Regions from separate parts of the Arthrobacter sp. TJ-236 genome, predicted to be linked through region 2. Evidence: riboswitches for the same ligand, from Rfam matches in the RefSeq annotation. Region 2 holds a riboswitch; each other region holds the start of a gene.
The links. Region 2 has a riboswitch for cyclic di-GMP ahead of AC4D16_RS10000 (LamG domain-containing protein). Riboswitches for the same ligand answer to the same signal wherever they lie in the genome.
Positions count from the first base shown of each region.

Region 1 (4,834 bases), on a different contig from region 2:
AGCGTCTCCTCTTATCAGCCTGCTACACGTCATCACTGGAGTATCGATATTCGTGGCGAAGGGTTCTGATTCGCTTGATCGCCGTGAAGATCAAAAGTGGTCCGAGGATAGCAGCTACAACGGCTGCGATCGTCGCTCCAGTGGAGGGCTTCCAGAAGGCGAGAAACACTAGTGCAACCGTGAGCACACCAAAAGCTATGCTCTGCATCGTCCACCAGATTGTGCCGCGGCGGACTGTCGGATGGGCAGATCCGTTGTTCAAATTGTCTCCCGCTGATATGGAGGTGGGCGCTGTTCAGCCTCTTGTTCTCGAGCAAAGCTACTACGAACAAGTTCCTTCGACTCGTCCCGCAAGCCGGTCCTTCAGTGGGACACAAATGACGGAGCGGCTGCTGACTCGCCTGAGTTACTCACGCCCGATCAATGCGATTCCCATATGCCCCGCCCGAGAAAAAGCCCGGTGATGGTGCCCTAAACGGGACACTTCAAGCATGTTGATTGCTGTCTCAAGGTGACGTGCAAGCACGGCACGAGTGTGACGGACGTGCGGAACGCGCCACCGACGGGGGCAGCTTGCACCGGAGTCACCGACGTGAGGTGAGCCCCGCTCTGAAGGCATCGGACGCCGTCGTGGAGCTGTTGATGCGCCAGTCCGCTTCCTTGTCGATGTGGAACCAGACGAGGGCGGCGACGTCCGGCTGGGCGGACAGGTAGCCGAAGAGGCTGCTGATCCACCCTGCCTTCGAGCCGCCGAGCTCGGACGCGGAGGTTTCCGCGATGACGATCGGCTTACCGGGAGCCAGCTGTCGCAGCTGCGCGAGGCCCTCGCCGAACAGTGCTTCCGGCTCCTGCCATGCGCTCCAGGACTGCGAGGTGCCCCAGTTGTAGCCATCGAGCGCCACGACGTCGACATACCCGGCTCCCGGGTAGAGGCCGCCGAGGGGAGTCGAGCCCCAGTAGGGCACATTCGGATTCCAGACCCAACGCACGTTCGAGGCACCCGTGGAGGCCATGACCTCATGGACGTGGCGGTAGGCCGCGACGTAGTCGCCCGCGCCGTTCCCGTTGACACCCTCGGCCCACGGGTACCAGTCGCCGTTCATCTCGTGCGCGAAGCGCAGGTACACGGGCTGGCCCCAGGCGCCGAGTGCCAGGCCCCACTCGCGGATGTGGGCGTCGTAGTCGCCCGCCGTGATGCGGTCGAGCGAGTAGGCGGGCTGGTCGACGCCGCCACCCCAGGCCCAGGGCTCCCACGTCAGGAGGGTCTCCGCGCCACGCGCGCGGACGGCGTCGAGTTCCGCGATGGGGGCCGGCTGCCGGAAGTCCTTGTAGGAGAGCACGATCGAGGGCGCCTCGCCGGCCAGGCGCGCCACCTCGTCGAGTTCGGCTGCGGCCGCGGGGCCGCCGTTGGTACCGACGCCGAACCGGATGCCCTTCGCCGGGTTCACGGCCGGTGCCGGGGCCGCGGCGACGGGCATGACGGTGTAGGTGGCGCGAGCCGCTACCGTGCCGGCCGTCGCCGTCACCGTGATGGCGCCGGAGCCCGCCGGGACCACCGAGGTGCGGAAGGTGCCGGTGGACGTCGTCGTGACGGTGACCGTCGCTGAACCCGCGGTGAGGGTCGTCGTCGCGCGCTTCGGGAAGCCCGCGCCCGTCACGGTCACGGCGGCTCCGGGCGCGCCCGTCGCGCTGCTGAGGCTGATCGTCGCGGCCGCACCGGCGGACGACGGCGTCAGGCCGACGAGAAGGAGCACGCTCGTCACCGCGATGATCACGAGGCGGAGGACGGCTGGGCTCGGAAGTGATGCCGGGAACGGGGAGCGAAGAGCGGGAGACATGTGACCTCACTGGTTTCGGTGGCCCGGCTGACCGCGTGGGTCCCGTGGCTTTGCGTCCCCGGCTCGCGCCGGGTTTGCCGTTGTCGTCGAGCGCCTGCTCCGGGCTGAAGGATCTGCCGGGGTGTCAGCGGTCTGGTTCTATTCTGCCGCCGGACGAAGCACAGTAGGGCGGACTTCCGCTGAAGTGTGCCGAAGGATCCGCGCAGGTTAAGCGCAGAGGGCTCCTGCTGAGCCGTCGGTTTCCGAACACGTGCCGTGGCGCGGGTGAAGCGGTCCTTTGTTCGCGCATCCCACACCGGGCGCGTGCGAGCCGTTACTGGGAATCGTTGGTGACCTCCACCACAATGGGTGCGGGTGCGGGCATGTCGATGCCTGCCCTAAGGAGAGCGAATGAAGCGAAGGACGGACTTCACGGCAACGATCGCGTCGCAGGTCGAGAACTTCCTACCCACCTTCAACGCGCGCATCGGCCCCGAGCTCGCGAGGGTGTTCGAGCGCGAGCAGCAGGACCTCCGGCGTGCCGGTGTGCCGAGGGACACGGCGGTGGTCGGTGACAAACTGCCGGACGCCGTGCTGTGCGGCGTGGACGGCTCGTCCGAGCGATTGAGCACGCTGCTCGTCGGTGCCGCCGCCGTGATCGTCTTCTACCGCGGCTCGTGGTGCCCGTTCTGCACCATCGCGCTGAGGACCTACCAGCGGGAGCTGCGACCGGTCGTGGACGCCCTCGGGACGAGGCTCCTCGCGGTCAGCCCGCAGGATCCGCACAGGGCGGCCGCTTCCGCCCGGGCGGAGGGAGTGACGCTCGACCTGTACTGCGACGAGGGAAACGCACTCGCCCGCAGTCTGGGGATCGTCATGACTCCGAGCGAGGAGGCGATGAGCGCACGGGCTGCGCTCGGGATGGACGTGGTGGGTGCTGCGATGGACCGCACCACGACCATCCCGTACCCCACGGTGCTCGTCAGCGACGCCACCGGCACCATCCGGCTCATGGACGTGCGTGCGGACTACACCACGCGGACCGAGACGTGCGACATCGTGGATGCCCTCATAGCGCTCTGACCCGCTCCGGAGTCGCCGACCGCGCATCGGGCGTATCAGGTCCCTCAGGCGAAGGAGACCGATCTGAGGCTGCGCGGGGACAGCCTGTCCTGCAGCACCAGGGTCGCGGCGCCGAGCGCCGCGGCGTCGTTCCCGTTGACCGAGAGCCGGACCTCGACCGGATGGATGGCGCGGGCCAGTGCGCGCTCCGCCAGGGCACTGGAGATGATGTCCACATAAAAGCTCCCGGCCGTGGAGAAGGCGCTTCCGGCGAGGACGATGAGTTGGAGATCGAGGAGGTTCACCATGGAGATCACCGCGCTGGCCACGTACTCGGCAGACTCCCGCATGAGGCGGAGCGCCGTCTCGTCGCCGTCGGTCGCTGCCGAACCGATGGCCGCGAAGTCCTCCGAGATCACCCCTGTGAGCGGGAGGTCGAGCGTCCCGGCTACGACGGCAGCGGCTGCCTGCGCCACCACCACTTTCGGGCTCGCGTACAGCTCGAGGCAGCCGATGTTCCCGCACGGGCAGGGCAACCCCCTGGCGTCCACGCTCACATGACCGATCTCCCCGACGTTCGAGCTGACGCCCTGGTAGATGGTGCCGTCCATGACGATCCCGGAGCCGATGCCGGAGCCCATGTACACCGACGCATAGGTGGAGTACCCCTCCGTGGCGCCGAGCCAGTACTCGCCGATCGCCGCGGCGGTCGCGTCGTTGTCGAACTCGCAGTGGAAGCCGGTGGTGGAGGAGAGCGCCCGCCTGATGGGGAAGTCGCTCCAGATCTCCAGGGACGGCGCGTACCGGACCGTGCCGGCCACGCGGTCGAGCGGCCCCGGCGTCGCGATGCCGAGCCCGACGATGCTCGACCGTGCCACGCCGGACTCGAGGATGAGCGCGTCGATGTCACGCGTCATACGGCTCACCACGGTCAGGGGGCTGGTGTCTCCCGGGCCCTCGACGCGTCGCCGCGCCATCACGTGCCCGCGGAGGTCGGCCACGATGTACGTGATGTAGTCCTGCCCGATGTGCACGCCGAGGCCGAGGCGCGATGCAGGATTCAGTTCGAGGAACATCCGGGGTTTTCCGCCGGTCGATTCACCACGGCCGGATTCCACCACGATGTTCTCGGACAGGAGGGTTCTCACGAGCGTGGAGATGGTGGCCTGGGTGAGCCCGGTCTTCTCGGCCAACTCCACCCGGCTGATCGGCCCCCAGGAGCGGATGAGGTCGATGATTTTACCTCGGGAAGACTCGCGGCGGCGGGTCTTTTCGATCACGGTCCATGGTAGCTCAGGGCCTCGGGAAGTTGAAGGCTTAACCTTTTGGGCCGTCGACCTCCGCTCGTCGGCCGCGGTCACCGCTCCACGGCCCTGATCCAGGCGTCGGCGATCTCCTGGTGGCCCAGGGGTGTGGGGTGCACGCCGTCGGCGGCGAGTGCCTCTGCCCCGAGGGTCGCGGCCCTCTCGCGGAGTGTGCGATCCGTCGGCACCACCGTTGCTCCGAACTCGACCGCGAGGCGGTGGACGGCGTCGATCCGGGTCTGCACGTCGGGGCGCCAGGCCTCCTGCCCTGAGTCGATCGGCAGCACGAAGGGCTCCATCAGGACGATGCGCGTGGCGGGTCCCAACGCGCCGAGCAGGCCGCGGTAGCGATCCTCGAACGCCGACGGGTCGGAGTGCTGTCCGCTGTCGAACAGGCGCCAGGTGTCATTGATGCCGATGAGCACGGTGACCAGGTCCGGCTCGAGGGCGACGACATCCTGGTGCCAGCGCTCGCCGAGATCGGCCAGGCGATCCCCGCCGACGCCCGCGTTGCGGACCCGGGCGCCGACCAGCGTCTCGTTGCCGGCGAGGAGACGCACGTAGCCGTGACCCAGCCCTTCGGGATCCTCGCGGCGGCCGCAATCCGTCACGCTGTCACCGGCGAAGACGATGGTTCCCTGCAGCACGGTA
Region 1 is NZ_JBZCNI010000001.1:1,737,361-1,742,194, reverse strand. It holds gene AC4D16_RS08260 (glycoside hydrolase family 26 protein) at 585-1,838, opposite strand; cyclic di-GMP riboswitch class I at 1,853-1,927, opposite strand; gene AC4D16_RS08255 (peroxiredoxin-like family protein) at 2,229-2,900, shown strand; gene AC4D16_RS08250 (ROK family transcriptional regulator) at 2,945-4,159, opposite strand; gene AC4D16_RS08245 (SGNH/GDSL hydrolase family protein) at 4,237-4,830, opposite strand.
Region 1: linked by a shared signal. The riboswitch ahead of AC4D16_RS08260 (glycoside hydrolase family 26 protein) and the one ahead of AC4D16_RS10000 (LamG domain-containing protein) in region 2 are both predicted to bind cyclic di-GMP.

Region 2 (4,834 bases):
CTGTCAACCACACTGCCATCAGAATCCGGACGGGTCCCCTCCGCCGATTCCGCCCCCGGGTGAGACCGGTCATTCCCTGGCGTCCTGCCTTTCCTTCGCACGAGCGATGTCCGCCTGATAGTGCTCGTAGCCGCGGTAGCGGACTGCTTCGATGATGACGCTGAAGATCACGAGGTCGAAGATGACCCAGACGATGTTTACGGTGGTGCCGAGGACGTCCGCCTGGCCCACAGCGAGGCGGATGATCCCGATGATCGCGGCCCCCACCAGCAGGCCCATGGCCCAGAGCTGCGGCTTCACGAGGTCCCAGCGGAGCTGCGCATCCTGCTGCAGTGTCTTCGGGGTGACGGCGAAGTCCAGGCTGCGTCCCAGGTACACGTTGCCGAACGCCGAGGTGACCGAGCGGATCCACACGGGGAACAGGGCCAGCGAGTACTGCTGGCCACGCCAGGTCTTGGTGCCCTTGCCCACGATCGCGAAGAGCAGCTGGTTCACCACGAGGAAGGGGATGAGCCGCGAGAAGAACTCGATGCTGATGGAGTTGACCGGGAGGATGCCGAAGATCAGGTAGATGATGGGCGCCGCGATGTAGATCAGGGCCGTGAAGCCGGAGAAGTAGCTCCACATGGTGGCCCCGTACATCAGCTTCTGGGCGATCGTCAGGCCCTTCTGGGCGAAGGGGTTCTCGCGGAACATGACCTGGATGGTGCCCTGCGCCCACCGGAGGCGCTGGGTCAGCATGGAGTTGAGGTCCTCGGGCGCGAGGCCGTCGGCGAGCTTCTCGTGGTGGTAGGCGGACTCCCACCCGAGGGAGTGCAACCGCATGCAGGTCGCCATGTCCTCGGTGACGGAGATGGTGGCCATCGGCATCACGGCCTGCGCCTCCCCGCTGCGGTCCGCGTTGACGGAATCGATGAGGACGCGGACGGCGTCGATCGCTGCGAGTGGCGACCAGGCGCGCTGGGCGAGCTGGTCGAGGGCGGCGTCGTCGACCACGGCGAGAGCGGGGGTCGACGCCGAGGCGTCCTGCAGACCGGCGTCGAGCCCGGCGATGTCGAGGTCCTCGAGCGACGCGAGATCCGCGTGGAACGCAGCGATGTCCGCGCTGACGAGCAGGCGCGTGATGGAGACCATCCGCTGCTGGAACTCGTAGGTGACCTCCGAGATGCCGTGCCCCTTCTGCAGGCGGCGGCGCACCCTCCTCAGGTCCTTCGCCACGAGGTCCAGGGCGTCGACCATGCGGTCGTTGCCCGGATCCAGCCCCTTCTTCGCCTTCGCTATGACCTTGTCCGAGGTCTTCAGGGCCTTGTGCAGGGCCAGTTCGATCTCCGTGACGTAGCGCGTGACGCCGAGCTGCATCAGGGCCTCGCGGCGGATGATGGCGTTGGAACCGCAGAAGAAGGCCGCGTTCCAGCCGTCCTTGCCCTGCTGGATGGGACCGTAGAACAGCGGCGCCTGGCTGCCGAGCGGGTCCGAGTCCGGAACGTTCACGAAGACCTGCGGGGTCTGCACGAGGGCCATCTTGTCGTTCGTGAAGTACCCGAGCGTCCTGTGGAGGATCTCCGGATCGGGAATCTGGTCGGCATCGAGGATCACGAGGAACTCGCCGTCCGTGGACGTCAGGGCGTTGTTCAGGTTGCCCGCCTTCGCGTGCCGCGGCATGTCCTTCCAGTCCGCCGAGCGCGTGATCCAGCCGATCCCCTCGGCGTCCGCCGCCTCTCGGACCTCCGCCCGGTTGCCGTCGTCGAGGATCCATGTGCGGTGCGGGTAGCGGATGGCCTTCGCCGCACGCGCCGTGGTCAGGACGAGATCCAGGGGCTCGTTGTACGTGGTGATGAAAACGTCCACCGTGAGGCCCTCCGGCGCCTCGGGCGGCGTGCGCTTCTTCAGCTTCCAGACCGTGAAGCCGAACAGCAGCGAGTCGATGAGCGAGTAGGTCTCCGCGAGGACCAGGGGTATGGCGATCCACCATGCATCCCAGTTGATCGAGTAGAGCCAGCGCCACACGATGTAGTTCAGCCCGAGGACGGTGGTCACGAGCACCACGGCGCGGATCAGCAGCCGGCGTCCGCCGGAGTCCTCCTGGTGCGGGTTCATCTCTGCGGCCGTGGACCCCGATGGTTCGGTACTCATGATGCGGGACTCCCGTTCCTACCTGTGCGCCTGGCACTGCTTCGGTGCCGGCCGGACGCCGGACCGGTAGCGCTGGGCCGCCCATCCGGTGTCAGGGGCCGCGAATACTGGAACAAAGGTACCTGAGTGTCCGGACGGGTCCCATACGGGATAGGCCGGGTTGACCCACTGCGTCAATCCTGAGGCATTGCTGAGCGAATCCGCCGGGTGGGGGCGGCGGATCGGCGGGAGGATGGAAGGGCCGGAGGCCCTGTGGTCGAGGACCGACGGCGGCGCTCGGGCAACCGCTCAGCGACAAGGGCAAAGCCGGTGCGAACCGGTGACGCAAAGCCACGGAACCCTCGAGGTCCGCCGGGCTACCGAACGAGAAGGTCTCCGCCATGCTTCCTTTTCCCGTACGTCGTCGTGCCCGCCAGGCAGTCACCGTCGAGACCCGCCCACAGCACCGGCGTCGGAACGCGGCGTCCTTCATCGGGGCCGTGACCGCAGCGCTGATGCTGGCGGTCGCCGTCCCGGCACCCGCGACCGCCGCCGACACCACCCCGATGGCGGCCAACCCCGGCCCGGTGGGCGACTTCGCCTGGAAGGGCTTCAACTGGGAGAAGCGGTGGTGGAGTGGCGCACCGAACTACAACAAGCTCTTCGACCCGGCCAACGTCAGCAGCCCCGACGCGAACGGCCATGTGACCATGACCCTCTCCAACCCCACGGGCAAGGCGGCGATCGGGGCGGAGTTCAACACCACGCGGCACGGCTTCGGGTACGGCACCTACAGCACCACCATCGAGAAGGACCTCACCACGCTGCAGAAGGAAGTGGTGTGGGGGTGCCTCTTCACCTACGACCCCGCCGTGGCCCCCGGCTACAACGAGATGGACCTCTGCGAGGCCAGTTCCTGGGGCGGAGGGAGCAACTACAACCAGGTGTGGCCGGTGACGCAGGGCCACGGCTTCTGGTTCGACGCCACCAAGCCCCCCGGAGTGGGCAACAACACCGCGATCTTCGGTGTCACCAACCACCCAATCCTCACCCACCGCCTGGTGTGGGAGCCGAACAAGCTCACCTTCGAGACCTTCGCGGGGGAGGGCTACGCCGGGCCGCTGCTCAAGCGCACGGTGTTGGAGGGCGAGAACGTCCCCGAGCCCGCTCGCGAGACCATCCACTTCAACCTGTGGGTGACCGACGGCGGCGGAGGCACCCCTGCGGCGGTCAAGCCGGAGAAGGTGGTGGTGAGGGACTTCTCCTTCACGCCGGCTCCTGCTCCGGCGCCTGCCCCTGCTCCGGTTCCGGCGGCGCCAGCCCCTGCTCCGATTCCGGCGCCAGCCCCTGCTCCGGCACCTGCCCCTGCTCCGATTCCGGCACCTGCTCCGGCACCTGCCCCGGCTCCGGCACCTGCCCCTGCTCCGGCACCGGCACCGGCACCGGCGCCAGCCCCTGCCCCTGCTCCGGTGCCCTCCATCAAGCTCGCCGTGGCGAGCGCCAAGGTGCGCGGCGGGATCATCACGGCGCTGGCATGGTCGGGGACGAAGGCGACGACGGTGACCCTCGTGACGAACGGCGTCAGGACCACCATCCCCAATACGGGCCGCTACTCGACGACGACGACGAGGGCGTCCGTCAGGTACCAGATCTGCGAGGGGACACGCTGCTCGCCGATCGTCCTCGGCGGGAAGTAGCCCCCGCGGCAGGATGCCCGTCCGACGGGGGACTCAGCCCTGCGGCTACTCCTCGCAGCCGCAGGGCTGAACACATATCCGGTCGCGGTTCGGCGGGTTGTCGCAGGGCTAGCTTGGATCCATGACCCACCTTCTCGCCTTCACCCACCGCTGGGGCGCGCCGACCGCCGCCGTCGTCTTCTTCGTCCTCTGGTGCGTGGCGGAAGCTGGACGGATGGGCGGGAGTTACGTCACATGGGACGGGGCGATCCCGCTCGCCATGATCACCGTGATGATCGGTGTTGCGGCATGGCAGCCAGCGGTGTCCCTCGTCCTCATGGGAGTGCTGCTCGTGGGTCAGCTGGTGACCCTCGTGCCGCCGATGAACGAGAACACGTGGCCCATGAACTTCGGTCTGGCGTTCGCCTTGTTCTTCGTGATCGCCAATTCGACGCGCAAGCTCCGCATGATCGGGTTCGCGGCCATCCCGGTCGTGGCCGCGACGGTGTGTTTCCTCCTTCTCTCGCGCCAGTACAGCGGTCAGCTGACGAACCTGGGCGGTCCCGTCTTCGCGTCGCGGTACGAGATGGTCGTGGCGTGGACGATCCTCAGCTCCTTCGCTGTCCTCGCTCTCGGCGTCGCCTGGCTCGCGGGCTTCCTCCTGCGGAACTCCGAGGAGCGGCGGGCGCTCGACCGCGAGCGCGAAGCCTTCGCCGAGAGCCTCCGCAGCACGGAGGTGGATCTTCTGATCGAGCAGGAACGGACGCGGATAGCCCGGGACCTCCACGATGTCCTGGCTCACTCCCTGGCCGTGATCGTGGCGCAGGCGGACGGCTCGCGCTACCTCAGCAGGGATCAGTCGCCCACGGTGCTGCGGGCACTCGAGAACATCAGCGATTCCGCGCGGAAGGCCCTCACCGATGCGCAGCGGGTGATCGAGGGCGTGCGGGCCGACGGCGTGGACTCGCCGCAGCCGGGCCTCGACGACCTCGACGCGCTGACCGCGACCATGGAGGAGGGCCACCTCCTGATCAGCAGGACGCACT
Region 2 is NZ_JBZCNI010000002.1:270,926-275,759, forward strand. It holds gene opgC (OpgC domain-containing protein) at 1-19, opposite strand, end outside; gene AC4D16_RS09995 (glycosyltransferase) at 70-2,097, opposite strand; cyclic di-GMP riboswitch class I at 2,423-2,497, shown strand; gene AC4D16_RS10000 (LamG domain-containing protein) at 2,514-3,809, shown strand; gene AC4D16_RS10005 (sensor histidine kinase) at 3,931-4,834, shown strand, end outside.

Region 3 (4,834 bases), on a different contig from region 2:
CGCAGACGCGTGACTGGCTGATCGCGCACAACGGCGAGCCGCTCTCGCCAGAGGTGGTGGCCGACATCAGCCGGGCGGGCGGCCTGATCGCCTCCGAGACCTGGTGGATGGGCGAGCGTGGACCGGACGGCGTCCACCTGTCCGACGCCGCCACGGACTGGATCGAGGAACGCGCCAACCTCGAGCGGTGAACGGGGAGGGAGCGGTCACCCGAGGACGAGCATCACGGCGAGCGCCAGCATGACGACGGCGATCAGGGCGTCGAGCACGCGCCACGCCGACGGTCGCCGGAAGAGCGGGGCGAGGTAGCGGGCGCCCACCCCGAGACCGGTGAACCACAGCACGGAGCCCAGCCCGGCGCCGGCGGCGAACCACCACCTGCCGTCGGTGCCGTGCGTGCTCGCGAGGGAGCCGAGCAGCAGCACGGTGTCGAGGTACACGTGCGGGTTGAGCCAGGTCAGGGCCAGGGACGTCCCGAGTGCGGCCTGCCACGACGTGGCCCGCGTGCCGCCCTCGGCGTCGAGCGCCTCCCCCTGCACCGCGCGCCGTGCCGCGAGGACCGCGTACCCCGTGAGGAAGAGGGCCCCGGCCCACCGCACGACGTCGATCAGCACCGGCGCGCGCTCGATGATCACCCCGAGTCCGCCGACGCCGAGGCCGATCAGCAGCAGGTCCGAGACGGCGCAGACGGTGACGACGAGGGCCACGTGCGAGCGCCGTAGGCCCTGCCTCAGCACGAAGGCATTCTGCGAGCCGATCGCGATGATGAGGGTGAGGCCTGCGGCGAGCCCGGTGGCGACGGTGGTGATCATGCCTCGAACGTAGGGCGTGACGCCCGGTGTAGACCAGCTAATCCTTCTTCAGCATGGTAAGAAGTGCTCATGAAGGACGTCGACGCCGCTCAGGCGCGTGCTCTCGCTGCCATCGTGACCTGCGGCAGCTTCGAGGCCGCGGCCGAGGCGCTCGCCATCACGCCGTCGGCCGTGAGCCAGCGCATCCGGGCTCTCGAGCTGTCCGTCGGGCGCCCGGTCGTATCGCGCACACGACCTCTCCGGCCCACGGAGGCCGGGCTCGCCGTCGTGCGCTTCGCCCGCCAGTTGGATCTTCTCGCGGCAGATCTCGCCCTGGAGCTCGCGGCGACCGGCGAGCAGGAGCGGCAGCACATCACCATCGTGGTGAACGGCGACTCCCTCCACACCTGGGTGCTGCCCGCCCTCGCCCCCGTGGCGGGGAACCTGCAGATCGAGGTGCTGCGCGAGGACCAGGAGTACTCCCTCGAGCTCCTGCGCAGCGGCGCGGCATCGGCCGCGATCACCTCGGTGGCCACTGCGGTCCAGGGGTGCAGCGCACATCCGCTGGGTGTCATGCGGTACGTACCGGTGTGCACGCGCGAGTTCCGGCGGATCTAGTTCAGCGCCGGCGCCACGCCGGACGAGCTCGCCGCCGCGCCGGTGATCGTGTTCGACCGCAAGGACGACCTCCAGGACCGCTACCTCCGCAGCCGCTCCCCCGGCGTCCTGGCGCCACCGCGTCACTACGTGCCGGCCGCCCAGGAGTTCGCGGAGGCGATCAGGCTCGGCATGGGCTGGGGGCTCATGGCGGAACTGGAACTGAGGGAGGGCGCGGCCGGTCTCGTCACCTTCGACCCCGGCGCTCACGTGGACGTCCTGCTCCACTGGCAGCAGTGGAGGCGTGGATCCCGGGCGCTCGGCGCGGTCAGCGACGCGGTGCGCCGGGCTGCGGGTGTTCTTCGACGGCAGGAGACCCCGTCATGACCTCGCCCCGGACCCGGGCGACCTCTCGGAAGTGTCGGTCGGCGTTGCTACCATGGTTGAGCGGGCGCACGCCCGTCGACAAAGGCAAACCTGGTGCGAGGCAGGGACGCAAAGCCACGGGACCCTCGGGGTCAGCCGGGCCGCCGAAGAGAACAGGGTCACGAAGCATGTTCCGGAGACGACATTCCGATGCATCCCGACCGGTAGCCGATGGCCTCGGCCGTTGCCCGGCACACGTGGTGACCGCGAAGGCCTCACCGCGCACTCCACGAACATCGGCCCAGTATGAATAGCGCCCCGGTCAGCGACCGCCGCGCGGCCGTGGTGATCGAGGACGATCTCGATATCCGCAATCTTGTGTGCGCCATCCTCGAGCAGGGCGGCTTCCAGGTGTCCGGGGCCACCACCGGGCGTGAGGGCGTGGACGCCGTCCGCGCCGAACAACCCACGGTCGTGACGCTGGACATAGGCCTCCCGGACATCGACGGCTACGAGGTGCTGCGCCGCATCCGCGCGACGACCGACTGCTACGTGGTGGTGCTGACGGCGCGCGACGAGGAGACGGACATCCTCACTGCCCTGCAGGCCGGGGCCGACGACTACGTGCTCAAGCCCTTCCGACCCCGCGAATTGCGGGCGCGGATCGACGCCCTGCTGCGCCGGCCTCGTGTCAGCGACGTGGCACTTCGTCTCGAGCCGCCCTCACCGGACGCCGTCGTCATCCCGCCGTCCGGAACCGGCGGCGGCGCACCCGCGGACGTCCTGCGCCATGGGAACCTGGTGGTGGACGGCGGTACCCGCACGGTGGAGTGCGCAGGCAAGGAACTGCCCCTCACGAAGACCGAGTTCAACCTGCTGCACGAGCTGCTGAACAGCAAGGGCGCCGTGCGGACCAAGGAGGATCTGGTCCGGGTGTCCCGCGGCAAGGAGTACCGCGGCTACAACTTCGTGAGCCGGACGGACGAGCGAGCCATCGAGGTGCACATCGCGAACCTCCGCCAGAAGCTCTCGCGCAGCGAGGGTGACCCGGACCTGATCACCACGGTCCGCGGCGTCGGCTTCAGGATCATGCCGAGTCGCTCGGCCTGAGCCGGAGCCGTCAGACCGATCCGGGATAGGTCAGCTCGAGCTGCCGCAGGGTGTCCGCGGCGCAGGCGCGGAGCACCTCCATCACGTCGGAGCCGGCAGACGCGTCCGCGGCGAGTGTGGTGCGCGCGGCCCGTGCGGCATCACCCAGCCGGCCCGCCCCGATCATGTCGGCCGAGATGCTGAGACTGATGACGGCATCCCTCGCGCCGGTCGTGTCACCATCGCGCAGTCGCAGGTCCAGGCGGTCGAGCTTGTCGCCGAGGCTCGTGGAGAAATCTCTCGCGAAGCGGGATACCACAGCTGTGTCCGAGAAGTCCTGCCGCATCTCCCGCAGTACCCGCGGATCCAGGACCATCGAGGGCGCGTCCGCTCCTGGAACGGCGTCGTCGGGGGAGGCCGCGCCGTCGTCCTGCTGGAAGCCGCGAGGCTGCGGAGTGGGATGCGTGGACACCCCCTCAGGGTAGCCACGGCTGAGTGCCCAGTACCGGTATCCACAGGTTCTTGCGCAAAGCCTGAGGATGATGCCCTCGACCTCACCGCGCCTCCCCCATCTCCTGCGGATCGGAAGAGGTCCAGCTCTCACTCCCCGGGAGTGATCGTGTATTCGAGGACCTGACGGGGATCCCCGTCCTGCCAGTTGACGCTGATCTGGACGCCGGAACCGAGCTTCGTCCCGACCGGCAAAGCCTTGTCGTGCGAGGCGTACAGGCCGGATTCGACGTCGGACACCCACTGGTCCACCGCCTCCGCCTGCACCCCGTAGGTGTCCACGGAGGCCACCACCTCGGCGACCAGCTCGTCGGGCTCATCGAAGACCCGGAACAGGGTGATGGTGTCCACGGCCGCACCACCCGAGGCGTCGAAGAGCTTCAGCGTGGGCGTCTCGAGCACCACCTCGCCCTCCGGCATCCTCACCGTGACCTCGAGCGGAGTGATTTCGTCCACCGTCACCATGGGAATGAAGGCGTCATCGGCGAGACCGATGTCGGACTTCGTCAGGGCGCCCGATGCGAGGTTCAACGTGGCGGACCGCGCATCCTTGATCGCCTCGACACCTCCCTCGTCGAATCGCGAGGATCCCGCCCTTGTCAGTTCCATGGCCTGTGCTCCTTCGTTGCTGCCTGATGACGAACACGCGGTGAGCGCCAACGCCGCGCACATCACGATGCCAGCGACGGTCCGCCGGAGGGTCGCACGCGTCACTGGTTCACCTCCACACCGAAGCCATCGATGATCCTCTGCGTGAGGTCGGGGATGGTGTTGGAGGGCCGGTTGGCCTCGAGCCGGTCGCCGAAGTCGGAAGCGATGATGCGCCGCGCCTCCTCCGGGTCGTTCTGCAGCAGCTCCTGGTAGCCCGGCAACGTGTCCTCCACGATCAACTTCCACCTGTCCTCCTGGTTGGCGATGTTCCCGTCGGGAAGTCCTGTGGTCCAGTCCACGCTGCCCTGCAGTGGGTTGTCCCGGCCGAAGACCGTCTCGGGTCCCGGTGCCCCCTCGGAGCCGCTCAGCGGATAGACCTCGGGGTAGCTCGTGGCACCGGCAATGCTCGGCTCCCCCACCAGGGTCATCCCCCACGTGACGACATCCCCCGTGCCCGAGCCGGAGGTGCCCATGAAGACCGCGAGCTGCTCCAGCTGCTCCAGATTCGCGCCGATCATGCCTGTGGCGGTCATGCGTCCCCCACTCCTCTGCTCGTGGCCTGGCTCATTGCCCTGCCCTCGACACCGGCGAGGATCTCACCACAGGCTATGGCGGGCGCCGGGTGGTGTCCGTGGAGAGAGGTGCCCATGTCCACCTCCGGGCAAGGACACCGGAGGGAAGGCCGATGTCACCGTGGTGACGGTACCCGTCCGAGCGCCGACGGCCACCAGATCGTCGGACCGAGGTCGTAGGCGAGGGCCGGGATGAGCAGGGAACGCACCAGCACCGTGTCCAGCAGCACGCCGAACGCGACCACGAAGGCGATCTGC
Region 3 is NZ_JBZCNI010000001.1:1,578,272-1,583,105, forward strand. It holds gene AC4D16_RS07405 (hypothetical protein) at 1-191, shown strand, start outside; gene AC4D16_RS07410 (LysE/ArgO family amino acid transporter) at 207-812, opposite strand; gene AC4D16_RS07415 (ArgP/LysG family DNA-binding transcriptional regulator) at 882-1,409, shown strand; gene AC4D16_RS07420 (hypothetical protein) at 1,452-1,775, shown strand; cyclic di-GMP riboswitch class I at 1,849-1,923, shown strand; gene AC4D16_RS07425 (response regulator transcription factor) at 2,061-2,864, shown strand; gene AC4D16_RS07430 (hypothetical protein) at 2,875-3,315, opposite strand; gene AC4D16_RS07435 (hypothetical protein) at 3,444-3,962, opposite strand; gene AC4D16_RS07440 (hypothetical protein) at 4,064-4,537, opposite strand; gene AC4D16_RS07445 (MMPL family transporter) at 4,693-4,834, opposite strand, start outside.
Region 3: linked by a shared signal. The riboswitch ahead of AC4D16_RS07425 (response regulator transcription factor) and the one ahead of AC4D16_RS10000 (LamG domain-containing protein) in region 2 are both predicted to bind cyclic di-GMP.